Regions from separate parts of the Yinghuangia aomiensis genome, predicted to be linked through region 2. Evidence: riboswitches for the same ligand, from Rfam matches in the RefSeq annotation. Region 2 holds a riboswitch; the other holds the start of a gene.
What was found. Region 2 has a riboswitch for glycine ahead of gcvT (glycine cleavage system aminomethyltransferase GcvT). Riboswitches for the same ligand answer to the same signal wherever they lie in the genome.
Positions count from the first base shown of each region.

Region 1: another riboswitch for glycine. It lies ahead of gcvP (aminomethyl-transferring glycine dehydrogenase); the one in region 2 lies ahead of gcvT (glycine cleavage system aminomethyltransferase GcvT).

Region 1 covers NZ_BAABHS010000023.1:72,414-79,802, forward strand. The annotation lists gene gcvP (aminomethyl-transferring glycine dehydrogenase) at 1-2,195, opposite strand, end outside; glycine riboswitch at 2,338-2,470, opposite strand; glycine riboswitch at 2,473-2,566, opposite strand; gene ABEA93_RS28315 (DNA polymerase IV) at 2,693-4,177, opposite strand; gene ABEA93_RS28320 (SanA/YdcF family protein) at 4,281-4,982, opposite strand; gene ABEA93_RS28325 (MerR family transcriptional regulator) at 5,033-5,623, opposite strand; gene ABEA93_RS28330 (bifunctional nuclease domain-containing protein) at 6,050-6,523, opposite strand; gene ftsR (transcriptional regulator FtsR) at 7,109-7,389, opposite strand, start outside.
Region 2 covers NZ_BAABHS010000001.1:134,399-141,787, reverse strand. The annotation lists gene ABEA93_RS00580 (DUF885 family protein) at 1-979, shown strand, start outside; gene ABEA93_RS00575 (hypothetical protein) at 995-1,468, opposite strand; gene ABEA93_RS00570 (enhanced serine sensitivity protein SseB C-terminal domain-containing protein) at 1,532-2,230, opposite strand; gene ABEA93_RS00565 (enhanced serine sensitivity protein SseB C-terminal domain-containing protein) at 2,288-3,001, opposite strand; gene ABEA93_RS00560 (OsmC family peroxiredoxin) at 3,139-3,570, opposite strand; glycine riboswitch at 3,742-3,857, shown strand; gene gcvT (glycine cleavage system aminomethyltransferase GcvT) at 4,291-5,424, shown strand; gene gcvH (glycine cleavage system protein GcvH) at 5,572-5,955, shown strand; gene glyA (serine hydroxymethyltransferase) at 5,982-7,247, shown strand.

The DNA of each region.
Region 1 (7,389 bases), on a different contig from region 2:
GCCGCGGAGATCGGCCCCACGCCGGTCGCCGGGCCCGCGGTCGGCTGCAGCGGATGGTTCGGCAGGTACGCCGCGAGGTGCTCGCGGACCGCCACCGGGCCGACGCCCGGACCACCGCCGCCGTGCGGGATGCAGAAGGTCTTGTGCAGGTTCAGGTGCGACACGTCCGCACCGAACGCGCCGGGCTTCGCCAGACCGACCAGCGCGTTCAGGTTCGCGCCGTCCACGTACACCTGGCCGCCCGCGTCGTGCACGAGCGCGCACACGTCGCCGATGTGCTCCTCGAACACGCCGTGCGTGGACGGGTAGGTGACCATGAGCACCGCGAGGCTGTCCCGGTGCGCCTCGATCTTGGCCTTGAGGTCGTCGAGGTCGACGTCGCCGTTCTCCCCGGTGCCGACCACCACGACGCGCATCCCGGCCATCACGGCGCTCGCCGCGTTGGTGCCGTGCGCCGACGACGGGATCAGGCACACGTCGCGACCGGTGTCGCCGTTGGCGCGGTGGTAGGCGCGCACCGCGAGCAGCCCGGCCAGTTCGCCCTGCGACCCGGCGTTCGGCTGGATGGAGACCTTGTCGTAGCCGGTGACCGCGACCAGGGCGTCCTCGAGGCCGTGGATCAGCTCCAGGTAGCCGGCCGCCTGGTCGGCGGGCGCGAAGGGGTGGATCTGCGCGAACTCGGGCCAGGTGATCGGCTCCATCTCGCTCGTCCCGTTGAGCTTCATGGTGCACGAGCCGAGCGGGATCATGCCGCGGTCGAGCGCGTAGTCCTTGTCGGCGAGGCCGCGCAGGTAGCGCAGCATGTCCGTCTCCGAGCGGTGCGCGTGGAAGACCGGGTGGGCCAGGTAGTCGTCGGTGCGCAGCAGCCCCTCGGGCAGCGCGTCCGGAGTGGCCTCGTCCAGCGCCGCGACGTCCTGCCCGGCGACGCCGAAGGCACGCCACACGGCGGCGAGGTCCTCGCGGGTGGTGGTCTCGTCGCAGCTGATCGACACGTGGTCGTCGTCGGCCTGGTACACGTTGACGCCTTCGCCGCGCGCCGACTCGCGCACCGCGGCCGCCCGGCCCGGGACACGGACGTGCACGGTGTCGAAGAACGCGCCGTGCGCGACCTCGACCCCGCCCGCGCGCAGCCCGGCGGCCAGCACCGCGGCGTACCGGTGGGTGCGGCGGGCGATCGCAGCAAGGCCCTCGGGGCCGTGGTAGACCGCGTACATGCCGGCCATGACGGCGAGCAGCACCTGCGCGGTACAGATGTTGCTGGTGGCCTTCTCCCGGCGGATGTGCTGCTCGCGGGTCTGGAGCGCGAGGCGGTAGGCCTGGTCGCCCGCGGCGTCGACGGAGACGCCCACGAGGCGGCCGGGCAGCGAACGGGCGAGCTTGTCGCGGACCGCCATGTAGCCGGCGTGCGGGCCGCCGAAGCCCATCGGCACGCCGAACCGCTGGGTGGTGCCGACGGCGATGTCGGCGTCCATGCTGCCGGGCGAGGCGAGCAGGGTGAGCGCGAGCAGGTCGGCGGCGACCGCGACGAGCGCCCCGCGGCCGTGCGCGTCCGCGATGAGCGGCGCGAGGTCGCGCACCCGGCCGTCGGCACCCGGGTACTGGAGCAGCGCACCGAAGAACTCGCCCTCGGGCAGCCCCGCGGAGGTGTCCGCGACGACGACGTCGATGCCGAGCGCCTCGGCACGCGTCCGCACCACGGCGATCGTCTGCGGCAGACACGCCGCGTCCACGACGAACACGTTGCTCTTGGCCCGTCCGGCGCGGCGCGCGAGCGTCATGGCCTCGGCGGCGGCGGTGCCTTCGTCGAGCAGCGACGCGCCCGAGACCGGGAGGCCGGTGAGGTCGGCGACCATGGTCTGGAAGTTCAGCAGCGCTTCGAGGCGGCCCTGCGAGATCTCCGGCTGGTAGGGCGTGTAGGCCGTGTACCAGGCCGGGTTCTCCAGCACGTTGCGGGTGATGACCGGCGGCGTGTGGGTGCCGTAGTACCCGAGGCCGATCATCGGCCGCAGCACGGTGTTGCGCGACGCGAGGGCGCGGAGCTGCTCGTGCACGTCGGCCTCGGTGACCGCGGCGGGCAGGTCGAGCGCCTCGAGGGTGCGGATGGCGCCGGGGACGGCGGCGTCGGTCAGCTCGTCGAGCGAGCCGTAGCCGACGTGCGCCAGCATCTTGGCCTGCTCGTCGGCATCCGGGCCGATGTGCCGGGTGGTGAACGGCGACGCGGCCTCGAGCGCGGCGAGGCTGCCGGGACCGGACGCGTGGTGCGATGACGACGAGCTCACGTGGAGGCCTCCAGTGTCGCGGAGGAGACCGCGCGGGTCGCGCGACCTCTCTGCCTCCCCCTCTGTCATCGATACCTGAGAGCTTCACCCGGGCGCCGCAGAAACGCGGAACGGGTTTTCACCGTCGGTGAGCCCCGGCCGCACTCCGCCGGAAAACCGGCGGAACCCGAACGGGACTGCTTTCCAGAGTGCCCATGGCCACGCGGTACGGGTGCCTGAGAGATTCCGGGGAGGGGTTGCTCCTTCGGCGCCCGGATCGGTGTCCGGGACTCTCCCGCGCGACTGTTGGTGCGCCCTCAACGCTACCAGTGCGCCGCCGACGGATAGGCGGAAGATCACCCGGGGGAACGGAGAGAGGGGGTCTACGCGGGTAGTTGACGGGAAGGCGCAGCCGCCGCTGTGCGCCGCGATCCTCACCCGCCCTGCGGCGGCTCCCCCTCCGCCACCAGCGGCAGCGGCGCCGATGCCGTCACGTCCGGGTCGTCCACCGGGAACGTCCGCACCCGCCCGGGCGCCGAGCCCGGTGTCTCGAAGCGCACGGTCACGCGGCCGACGCCGCTGCCTTGGACCCAGCCGGGGCCGTACTCGGTGTGCGTCACGTCTTGGCCGGGGAGCCACTTGGCGTTGCCGAAGCGGCCGGGGTGGAAGACCGGGACGGGGCCGTAGGCGCCGTCCTCGGGGCCGTGCTCGGCCGCGGCCTCCTCGCCCGGGGCGGGCTCGCCGGTGCCCGCCGCAGCCGGGGCCGCGTCCTCGTCCGCCGCCTTCCCCACCTCCAGGTCGGCCGCCTCGTCGCCGCCCCCGGCGAACCCGACGTCCGCCCCCGCGACTTCCCCGAACAGATCCTGCTGGGCGAAGTCCGCCAGCGACGCGACGCCCACGCCCAGCAGCCGCAGGCCGCCGGTGAAGTCGACCTGCGCGGCCAGGCGGTGCACGGTTTCCCGGACCACCGCCAAGTCGTCCGTCGGGGCGCGCAACGTCTCCGAGCGGGTCAGCGTGCTGAAGTCGTAGCGCCGCATCTTCACCACGACGGTGCGGCCGGACCGGCCCGCGGCGCGCAGGCGTTCGACGCAGCGGGCGGCCAAGCGGTCGAGTTCGGCGGCCACCCGGGCCCGGTCGACCAGGTCGACTTCGAAGGTGTCCTCGACGGACACCGACTTGGCATCCCGTTCCGCGACCACCGGCCGGTCGTCGATGCCGAGCGCATGGTCGTGCAGGCCGCGGCCGTGGGCCTGGCCGAACATCCGGACCAGCTCGTCCGGGTCGGCCGCGCCCAGCTCGCCGATGGTGGTGATGCCGACCTTGCGCAGGTGCTCGGCGGTGGCCGGGCCGACACCCCACAACGCCCGTACCGGCAACGGGTCGAGCAGGGCGTGCTCTTCACCGGGTGCAACGACCACGAGGCCGTCGGGCTTGGCGGCCTCCGAGGCGATCTTGGCGACCAGCTTGGACGTGGCCAGGCCGACGGACGCGGTGAGGCCGGTGGCGGCCCGTATGTCGGCGCGCAGGCGTACCGCGAGCTCGGTCGCGCCCGCGGTGTCGAGTTCCTCGCCGTGCGGGCCGGCCTCCAGGTCGACGAACGCCTCGTCCAGGCTCAGCGGCTCGACCAGCGGCGACAGTTGCCCGAGCAGGCCCATGACGCGCTCGCTGACGTCCCGGTACGCGGTGAAGCGCGGGATCAGGAACGCCGCGTTCGGGCAGCGCCGCCGCGCCTCCGCGGTGGGCATGGCGGAGCGCACGCCGAACCGTCGCGCCTCGTAGGACGCGGTGGCCACCACCCCGCGGCCGCCGATGCCGCCCACGACGACCGGTTTGCCGCGCAGACTCGGTTTGGCGGCCTGTTCGACCGACGCGTAGAACGCGTCCATGTCGAGATGCAGGATGCCCGGCTTCTGTCGCATTTCCTCCGATGATCGCGCATCGGTGCGACATCCCGGCGGCGGCACACCCCGCACGGGCGCAAGGGGTTCGCGAGGGCGCTCGGCAGCCGCTTCCGCGGACGGTTCAGCGGGCCGCGGCCAAGCCCTCGTCGACGCCGGGCTCGTGCGGGCCGAGCGCCTGCGGTTCCGGTTTCAGCACCGCCTCGCCGAGAGCCTTGTACGCCGCGAACACCTCGCGGAAGCCGCCGTACAGCGTTACGCCGATCAGTTCGCCGTGCAGCGAGTCGTCGCCCACCCCGTAGGCCGTCACCCCGGCCGCGTCGCACAATGCGAGAGCACGGCGCAGATGGAACGTCTGGGTCACCACGATCGCCCGGTCGACCCCGAACACCTTCTTGGCGCGTACGCAGGAGTCCCAAGTCGAGAATCCCGCATAGTCGGCGACAACTTGCTTCTCCGGCACTCCGCGAGCGACCAGGTAACGGCGCATCACATCCGGCTCGTTGTACGAGTCCCGGCCGTTGTCGCCGGACACCAGCAGCACCTTCACCTTGCCCGCCCGGTACAGGTCCAAAGCCACGTCCAGGCGACGCGCCAGCAGCCGGGACGGCTCGCCGTCCTTGATCCCCGCCCCGAGCACCAACGCGACCGGCGTCGGCGGCACATCGGAGACCGTGCGCAGGCGGCCGCCCGCGACCGCGTACATCCACGTCACGGGGGCAAGGCCGAGCACGGTCACGAGGACGGTGGTCTGGAACGCGATGCGCTGCCGCCGACGCGTCCGCAGCGCGCGGGCGAGCCGGGCGGGAACCAACCGGTGAGCCATGCCGGAAGGGACGCCGCGGACCGCGGCGGCGGTTCCGGCGGGTGGCCGGATCAGCCCGCCCGCTCCCGGCGGCGGCGGGCGAGTTCGTCGGCGGGATGGGCGCGGTAGATGACCTCGCCGGTGTCCGGGCGCTCACCCTGCAGGTGGCCCAGCGACGCCTCGACCTCGCGCCACACCGCGCCCACGGCGATGCCGAAGACGCCCTGGCCGCCTTGCACCAGGTCGACGACCTGGTCGTACGAGGTGCACTCGTACACGCTCGCGCCGTCGCTCATCAGCGTCATCCCGGCCAGGTCCTCGACGCCCCGCCCGCGCAGGTGGGCGACCGCCACACGGATGTTCTGCAAGCCGACCCCGGTGTCCAGGAGCCGCTTGACGATCTTGAGGACGAGGATGTCGCGGAAGCTGTACAGACGCTGCGTGCCGGAGCCGTGCGCCGGTCTGATGCTCGGCTCGACGAGCTGCGTACGGGCCCAGTAGTCGAGCTGGCGGTAGGTGATGCCGGCCGCGGCACACGCGGTGGGGCCGCGGTAGCCGACCTCGCCGGACTCGTCGGCGGACGCCGCTTCCCGGGGCACGCCGTGCGGCGTCAGCGGGCGGGCCGCGCGGGCTTCGCCCGCAAAGTCGCCGGTGCTGCTCACGCCGACCTCCGTTTCGTCTCCCCGCACCTGCCTGCGGCGAGAGGAATGCCGTGAGTCCCGGGCCGCATGCGGCGGAGTGCAACGCGCACGGCTCACCCCCGGAACTGTCGATTTCGACGGTAGGCAGTCACCCACAGCGCGTCAACGACCGCCGCATTCGGCACGCCGAGTGACGCATCTCTCAATCTGCGTTTGGATACTCGGCAACAAGGGTACGCATGGCGACCGCCCTCTGTCGGTTCCGCACCCCAGTTGATCGAATCGGCCCGTTCGGGTGGCCGGGCAGATCGGCGTATTTCACTCGATCGCGCAAGGGTTGCGACGTCGAAACGGAAAGCCGGCCCGCGCCCACGCGGACCGGCTCCGGAAGTACCCGGTACTGATTGCCCGACGTCGCCCGACTACCGGCTTGTCACGGGTGGCCTGTCACTGACTCGTCGTGCCGAAATCCTCGGGCGAGATCTGGTCCAGGAACTCCCGGAACTTCTCGACCTCGTCCTCCTGCTCGTCCGGAATGACGATCCCCGCTTCGTCGAGCACCGCCTCGGCACCGAAGATCGGCGTCCCGGTACGCAGCGCCAGCGCAATCGCGTCGGACGGCCGGGCACTGACCTCGGTCCCGTTCGCGAAGACCAACTCGGCGTAGAACACCCCTTCACGCAGATCCGTGATCCGGATTCGGGTCAACTCCTGACCAAGTGCCTCGAGCACATCCCGGAACAGGTCATGCGTCAACGGCCGAGCCGGCACCACGCCCTGCTGCGCAAAGGCGATCGCCGTCGCCTCCACGGGCCCGATCCAAATCGGCAGGTAGCGATCGCCGCCGGTCTCCTTGAGGAGAACGATCGGCTGGTTGGAAGGCATCTCCACCCGGACGCCCACGACCTCAAGCTCGTTCACATCGCCACACTAGCGCGCTCGGGTGACGAGCACAGATCCCCCCGGCCCCATTCGCACACGGATTCGTCGCATTTTCTCCGCCGCCGGTAAACGTGCACCCCCCGGAATTTCACATGACTGCAACGGAATCGGCCGCGCTGAGGGGCTGTGGAGGAGGGGGCGAGAGGGCGGGGGCCGGATGGGTGAGGAGGGGGGTGGCATGGGGTGTTGGGAGCGCTTGGCCTGGCGAGGGGCGGGCGCGGGACGGGTGAGGAGGCGGATGGGCTGCGCCGTCGGCGGGCGGGAACTGCGGGCGCGCGAGTCCGCGGACCCCACCTGCTCGACACGGCCACGACGGACCGGCGGCGAGTCGGCGGCATCCGGTCCGGGGCCGGGTTGAGCCGCGGACTGCCGGCGGGCGGAGCCGGGCGTCCAAGCCGAGCGGGCGGCGATGTCGATCGCGAGGTGTGCTGTTCGGCCCCTCGGGGCCCGCGACACGCCGTTGCCTCGCCGTCCGGCGGCGCGGTGTGTCGTTCGGGACGCGAGCTGTCGTGGCGCGGCGGCCGTCCGCCGCGTGCGCCTGTGCGCGGCGGAGGCCGCTGTCGGTCAGCGGTCCAGGAGGGGGCGTAGGGCGGAGCTGACCAGGACGGTGTGGAGGCGGGAGGTGAGGGAGAGCAGGTCGCGGACGGTTTCCTCGGCGCCGGACTTGGCTCCCGCGCCGCGGCGGTGCAGCAACGGCGCGACGATCTGCTCGGCCAGCGCGGCCTCGCGGTCGGCGGCCGCCTTGACCTGGCGCAGGTGGCGCGGTTCGAGGCCGTACTCGCCCAGCGCGGTGACGAGCCGGGCGACGACGAGGGCGTCGCCGTCGTAGCGGAGGACGGTCCGGG
Region 2 (7,389 bases):
GGACACGGCCCTCGGCGGTGCGGCGCTGGCCCGGCTGATGGGTTCGGCGGACGCGGTCGAGGTCGACCTCGGCAGGCTGGCCGAGCGGGCGGACGCCGAGCGGGACCGGCTGCGGGGGCTCTTGGCGGAGGCGTGCAAGGCGTACAACCCGGCGCGGACGGTCGAGGACCTGGTGCCGGAGCTGCTGGCCGACCATCCGGACGCGGACGGGGTCCTCGCCGAGGCGCGGGCGCAGACGCTGGAGGTCATCGAGTTCACCAGGGCCCGCAAGCTGGCGCCGTACGTCGACGGCGTGTGCGAGGTCGGGCCCGCGCCGGAGTCGATGCGCTGGGCGATGGCGATGATGTCGTGGAACGCGCCGGGCGAGCCGGAGGCCCCGTCCTGGTACTTCGTGACGCCGCCCGAGCCGGACTGGCCGGCCGACGAGATCGAGGAGTGGCTGTCGGTCTTCAGCCGCACCACGCTCCCGGCGATCACCGTCCACGAGGTCGCGCCCGGGCACTTCGCGCACGGCCGCGCGCTGCGGCGGGCGCCGTCGGACGTGCGCCGGGTGCTGCATTCGTCGTCGTTCGCCGAGGGCTGGGCGCACTACATCGAGGAGGTGTGCCTGGAGGAGGGCTTCCGGGCCGGCGATCCGCGCTACGCGATCGGCATGTGCCTGGAGGCGCTGATCCGGGTGACCCGGCTGGCCGCGGCGATCGGCCTGCACACCGGCGCGATGGACGTCGCGGAGGCCACCCGCCGGTTCATGGCGGACGCCCACCTCGCCCGCACCGCCGCGGCGAGCGAGGCCCGCCGTGGCACCTTCGACTGGAATTACGGCTGCTACACGTGGGGCAAGCTCGCCCTGCGCGACCTTCGCGACGAGGCGAAGGCCGCGTGGGGCACGGGCTTCACGCTGGAGCGCTTCCACACCGCACTGCTGGACCTGGGCAGCCCGCCCGTGGGACTGGTGCGCACGGCGGTGGAACGCGGCTGACGCGCGGCCGAATCGTCAGGCGTAGGGCTGGGGCGGGGTCGGCTGTTGCGGGTAGGCCTGCAGATAGGCCTGCCGTGCCGCGGCGACCCCGGCCTCCCGCCAGTGCCAGATCGTCGCGACCTTGGCGTGGAAGTCCGGGTCGCGCTGCCCCGGGCCGTCGAGCGGGACACGCACGCGCACCCGGCGGCCGCTCGTCAGGGTGAGGCGCACGTACCAGGTGCCGAGGGTGTGCTTGGCTTCGACGGCGGCGATCTCCCCCCACGCGAAGTGCCGCGTGGTGAAGGCCTTCAGGGTGAGGCCGTGCGGCGTGAGCACGGTCGCGAACCTCGCCGAGTAGAAGCCCATGAAAAGGAGCACGGGCCCGGCGCCGAGACCGAACGGGGACACGTCGACGGCGATCAGGGCGATACCCACCGCGGTAATGACCGCGCCCGGAACCAGCAGGGCCCAGCGCTGCCCGAGCGACAGCACCATCCGTATCTCACGCATGGCGGGCACTGTGGCAGACCGGGCACGCGGCGGGCCGGCCGGGGCCCGGCTTCCGGGCCGGCGTCAGACGAACGACCGCGTGTGGTCCCGGAGCCAGCCGGCGACCGGGTCGTACGGGTCGTCGAGCGGCACCCACGACAGCGGGCCGCCGGGCATCGCCGCGGAGGCCCGGGCGACGGCGGCGTGGACGCGGTCGGTGGTCGCCGGGTCTGCGTCCGCGGTGCGGATGCCGAGGACGACGCGGGGCGCGCCGACGGACGGTTCGACGTAGGCGCGGTGCGCGGCGCGGACCACGCCGCTGCCCGCCAGCTCGGCGGCCACCATCGACCAGAACGCCGGGTCCTGCACGGTGGGTTCGCCGACCCGCAGGGGCCCGGGCAGGGTGCGGTCCAGGCCGGTGACGATGCGCCGCAGGTCGAGGAACGGGATGCCGATCCCGCCGCCTTGCATGTGCGGGTCGAGCCAGATGCCCCACCGGTCCGGGTACAGCGTCGCGCCGATCTCCTTGACCGCGTGCACCTCCCACCCGCGGTCCCAGCGGCTCTCCCGGAGCTGCTCCTCGGAAGTGAAGGCCGGGGCGTAGTGCGAGCCGTGGACCTCCATGTTCCCGTACTGCGCGTCCGGGCTGCCGGGCTGTCCCTGCCAGAGCAGCATCCAGACGTGGCCCCGGTCCAGGGCCTGGAGCAGGACTTCGTAGGCTTCGTATCCCTGCGGCGCGACCTGCCGCATCGCGTGCTCGACCTCGTTGGCGGGAAACGCCACCGGTGTCCTCCCCGTGCGGTGCGTGACGAAGGCAACCATCGTATGTGCCGACAGGCGTCAAGGGCGTTCGTAGAACGGGCGGACCGCGTCCAGCATCCAGTCGCCGATGGGGTCTTGGGCGAGATCGACGAGCACGAGGTTGACCGGCCACGGGGATCCGGCGCGGGCCACGGCGCGCTCCAGCGCGGCCACGGTGGCGCGGCGGTCCTCCTCCTGCCAGCGGTCGAGTTCGACGCCGACGAACAGGCACGGGGCGTCGGATTCGACGACGCCGAGGGCGCGGCGGGCGGTCAGCACGACCGGGGTCACGGCGAACTCCTCGGCGGCCGCGGCGAGGAAGACGTACGGCTCCTCGGCGGGCTCCGGCTCGGCCAGCGTCACGCGGGCGCCCATCGCCCCGGCGCCCGGCGGGCGGGACAGCTCCAGGACGCCCTGCGGCGGTATCGGGATGCCGACCTCGCCGCCCGGGTTGACCGCCATTCCGACGTGCGGCGGCAGGCCGCGGGCGAACTCGCGGACCGGGGCGACGGTGAACGGCATCAGGCCCGCGGCGCGGCGCAGCTGCTCCTCGGAGCTGAACACGGGCACGTACGGCATGCCGTCGATTTCCGTGGTGGGCAGCGTGAGTTCGGTGTCCTGCGGGCTGCCGCCCGCGGGCAGCGGCACCCAGACCTCGGCGTCCGCGAGCACCGCCAGCAGCTCGCCGGTCCGCGCCGGATCGTGCAGGGCCGCGGCCAGGCACTGCTCGACATGGTTCGCGGGGAACGCCACCAGGCCACCTCCAATTGATGATCTGCGGCCAGCCTAGGGCGTGGCGGGGCCCCCTGGCGGCGCGGTGGCGGGGCGGCGGCCGCGGACATGCGAACGGCGGGGACCTTCCGGTCCCCGCCGTCGCGTGCGTCCGCCGCTCAGCCGACGAGTTCGGCCTGCAGCGAGATCGGCACGCCGGCCTTGAGCGCCTTGCTCACCGGGCAGTTCTCCTTGGCGTCCGCCGCGACCGCCGCGAAGTCCTCGGTGCTGATACCCGGCACGTGCGCCTTGACCGACAGCACGATGCCGGTGATGCCTTCGCCGGGCTGGAAGGTCACGTCCGCCCGGGTCTCCAGCGAGTCGGGCGGCGTCCCGCGGCCCGCGAGGGCGTGCGAGAGCGCCATCGAGTAGCAGGACGAGTGGGCGGCCGCGATGAGTTCCTCGGGGCTGGTCTTGCCGTTCGCCGCCTCCGCGCGGGACGGCCAGGACACCTCGTAGGTCCCCACGCCCGAGGAGTCGAGCGAAACGGTCCCCGAGCCGCCGATGAGCGGGCCCTTCCAGTCAGTGGTCGCGGTGCGCGTGGTCGCCACGGGCGAGCCTCCCTGTGCGGTGCGTGCGTCTCCGGTCGGCCGCGGTATCCGGCCTGGTCGCGCCCACGCTAGCAACGGAAGCCGCGGGTGCCGATCGGAGAAACCTCCGACACGCCCGCGGCATCCGCGGGCGGGACCGATAGCATGCGCCCACAACTTCACACCGGCCCTCGACCCCATGCGGGAGAGCCCCCGACGCCGCGCGGCCTTCCGGCCGAGCGTCCCGGGGCGCCGAAGGAGCAATTCCTCCCCGGAAACTCTCAGGCCCCAAGTACCGCGCGGGTGAGGCGACTCTGGAAAGCAGTCCCGCGCACGCCCGGCGGGGCTCACCCACGGTGCAAGCCGCGGTCCGCCCGACTCCGCTCGGGCCCGCGCGTGAAGCTCTCAGGTCCATGACAGAGGGGGAGGCGACCCACCAGCCCCGTGCTGCGTGCCCGGCCCGTCCGGCATGCCGCGCGACGCCCAGGGAGCCCCCTTGCCGGACCGCCCGTTGTGCCCGCCGCCTGCGCCGCCGCTCGCGCCGTCTCTTGTCCCGCCCGTCGTCGCGCCTGCCGCGCGGGCTGCCGCGCCGCTTTGCGTGCCGGCGAGCCGCCGATCGCGCGCCGTCGCACCGCCTGCCCGGCGCGTGTGCGCGCGACATCGCGACAATCCGCACGAAATCATGGCGGTCAGGTTCCCTTCGGCCCCAGCCGCCGGCCCCACCCGCGAGGAGTCCAGCCGATGACGTCCAGCCCCTCCCCCGCCGCCGAGGCACCCCGCGAGCGCCGTACGCCGCTCGACGCGGTGCACGACGCGCTCGGCGCCACCATGACCGACTTCGCCGGGTGGCGGATGCCCCTGCGCTACGGCAGCGAGTCGGCCGAGCACCGGGCGGTCCGCGAGGCCGCCGGCCTGTTCGACCTCACGCACATGGGCGAGATCGCGGTCACCGGCCCCGAGGCGGCGCGCGCACTCGACCACGCGCTGGTCGGCTACGTGTCCAAGATCGGCGTCGACCGCGCCCGCTACTCGATGATCTGCGACGCCGACGGCGGCATCCTCGACGACCTGATCGTCTACCGCACCGGCGACACCGAGTTCCTGGTCGTCGCCAACGCCTCCAACGCCGCCGTGGTCGCCGCCGAACTCGTCGCCCGCGCGGCCGGCTTCGACGCCGCCGTGGCCGACCGGTCGGAGGACTACGCGCTGCTCGCCGTGCAGGGCCCGCACGCCGTCGCGATCCTCGCGCCGCTCACCGGCCTCGACCTCGACGCGGTCAAGTACTACGCCGCCGACCGCGCCACCGTCGCCGGCGTGGACGTGCTGCTCGCCCGCACGGGCTACACCGGCGAGGACGGCTTCGAACTGTTCTGCGCCCCCGCCGACGCCGAGCGCCTGTGGACCGCACTCGCCGAGTCCGGCGTCCCGCACGGCCTCATCCCCGCCGGCCTGTCGTGCCGCGACACGCTGCGCCTGGAGGCCGGCATGCCGCTGTACGGGCACGAGCTGTCCACCGCGCGCACCCCGTACGAAGCCGGCCTCGGCCGCGTCGTGCGCCTCGACAAGCCGGAGGACTTCGTCGGCCGCGACGCGCTCGCCGCGCGCGAGCAGGCGGGCCCGGCCGCGGCCCTCGTCGGCCTGCGCGCCGTCGGCCGCCGCGTGCCGCGCGCCGGGTACGCGGTGCTCGACCCGGACACCGAGGAGCCGATCGGCGAGATCACGTCCGGCGCGCCGTCGCCGACGCTGGGCGCGCCGATCGCGATGGCGTACGTGCCCGTCGACCGCACCGAGCCGGGCACCCGCCTGGCCGTCGACGTCCGCGGCACCGCCGAGCCCGTCGACGTGGTCGCCCTGCCGTTCTACAAGCGCGCCTGACCCGGGCCGCCCGTCCCGGCGGCCCGCGCACGACCCGCAGCAAGACCCGCAGCGGAACCCCGGCGGAACCCCCGCTGCGAAACCCCGCAAACCGGCACGAAATCCCCTGAGGATCGGCGCCGCCCTCCCGGAATGGAGAATGGACCTGTGAGCGCACCCCAGCACCTGCTCTACAGCAAGGACCACGAGTGGCTGACGACGGACGGCGACCCGGCCGTCATCGGCATCTCGGAGTTCGCGGCCAACGCCCTCGGCGACGTGGTCTTCGTCCAGCTTCCCGAGGTCGGCACGCGGGTCACCGCGGGCGAGCCCTGTGGTGAACTGGAGTCGACCAAGTCGGTGAGCGACATCTTCGCCCCCGCCGACGGCGAGGTCGTCGAGGTCAACACGGCGGTCGTCGACGAACCCGAACTGGTCAACTCCGACCCGTACGGCGACGGCTGGCTGATCAAGGTGCGCCTGGACACCCCGGCGGAGAAGTCCGACGCGCTGCTGTCCGCCGACGAGTACATCGCCTTCACCGGCGCCTGAGCACCCGATCGAGGAGCTGACCCACCGTGACGATCCTGGACCGTCCCCTGGCCGAGGTGGACCCTGAGGTCGCCGCCGCCGTCGCCGACGAGCTGCACCGCCAGCAGTCGACCCTGGAAATGATCGCCTCCGAGAACTTCGCGCCCGTCGCGGTCCTCGAGGCCCAGGGCTCCGTACTGACCAACAAGTACGCCGAGGGGTACCCCGGGCGCCGCTACTACGGCGGCTGCGAGTATGTCGACGTCGTCGAGAACCTCGCCATCGAGCGGCTCAAGGCGCTGTTCGGCGCCGAGGCCGCGAACGTGCAGCCGCACTCCGGCGCGCAGGCGAACGCCGCGGTGTACTTCGGTCTGCTGCAGACCGGCGACACCGTGCTGGGCCTGGACCTGGCCAACGGCGGCCACCTGACGCACGGGATGAAGCTCAACTTCTCCGGCAAGCAGTACAACGTCGTCTCCTACAAGGTCGACGCGGCCGGACTGGTGGACATGGGCGAGGTCGAGCGCCTCGCCAAGGAGCACCGCCCGAAGATGATCGTCGCGGGCTGGTCGGCGTACCCCCGGCAGCTCGACTTCGCGGCGTTCCGCCGGATCGCGGACGAGGTCGGCGCCTACCTGTGGGTCGACATGGCGCACTTCGCCGGCCTGGTGGCGGCGGGGCTGCACCCGAACCCGGTGCCGCACGCGCACATCGTCACCACGACCACCCACAAGACGCTGGGCGGTCCGCGCGGCGGCGCGATCCTGGCCACCGAAGAGCTGATCAAGAAGATCAACTCGGCAGTGTTCCCGGGTCTGCAGGGCGGTCCGCTGGAGCACGTCATCGCGGCCAAGGCGGTGGCCTTCAAGGTCGCCGCGGGCGACGAGTTCAAGGACCGGCAGAAGCGCACCCTCGCGGGTGCGAAGCTGCTCGCCGAGCGCCTGCTGCGCGAGGACGCGGCGGCGGCCGGCATCAAGGTGCTGTCCGGCGGCACGGACGTCCACCTGGTGCTCGTCGACCTGGTCGAGAACCACCTCAACGGCCGCGAGGCCGAGGACCGCCTGCACGAGGTCGGCATCACGGTCAACCGCAACGCGGTCCCCAACGACCCGCTGCCGCCGATGAAGACCTCGGGCCTGCGCATCGGCACCCCGGCGCTCGCCACCCGCGGCTTCTCCGACGAGGACTTCGTCGAGGTCGCCGACGTCATCGTCGAGGCCCTCAAGCCCGACTACGACGACGCCAAGCGCGACGCCCTCAAGGCCCGCACCGCGGTGCTGGCGGCGAAGCACCCGCTGTACCCGAACCTCTGAGGGTTCCCTGCCTGATCCGACGGCCCCGGCGCGCTCGCGCGCCGGGGCCGTCGGCGTTCCCGGGTGCCGTGACCGGGACGCGCCTCCCTCGTTTGGCTCAGCATGAAAACGCTTAGTACAAAACCCATGGCTGTTCTGTACA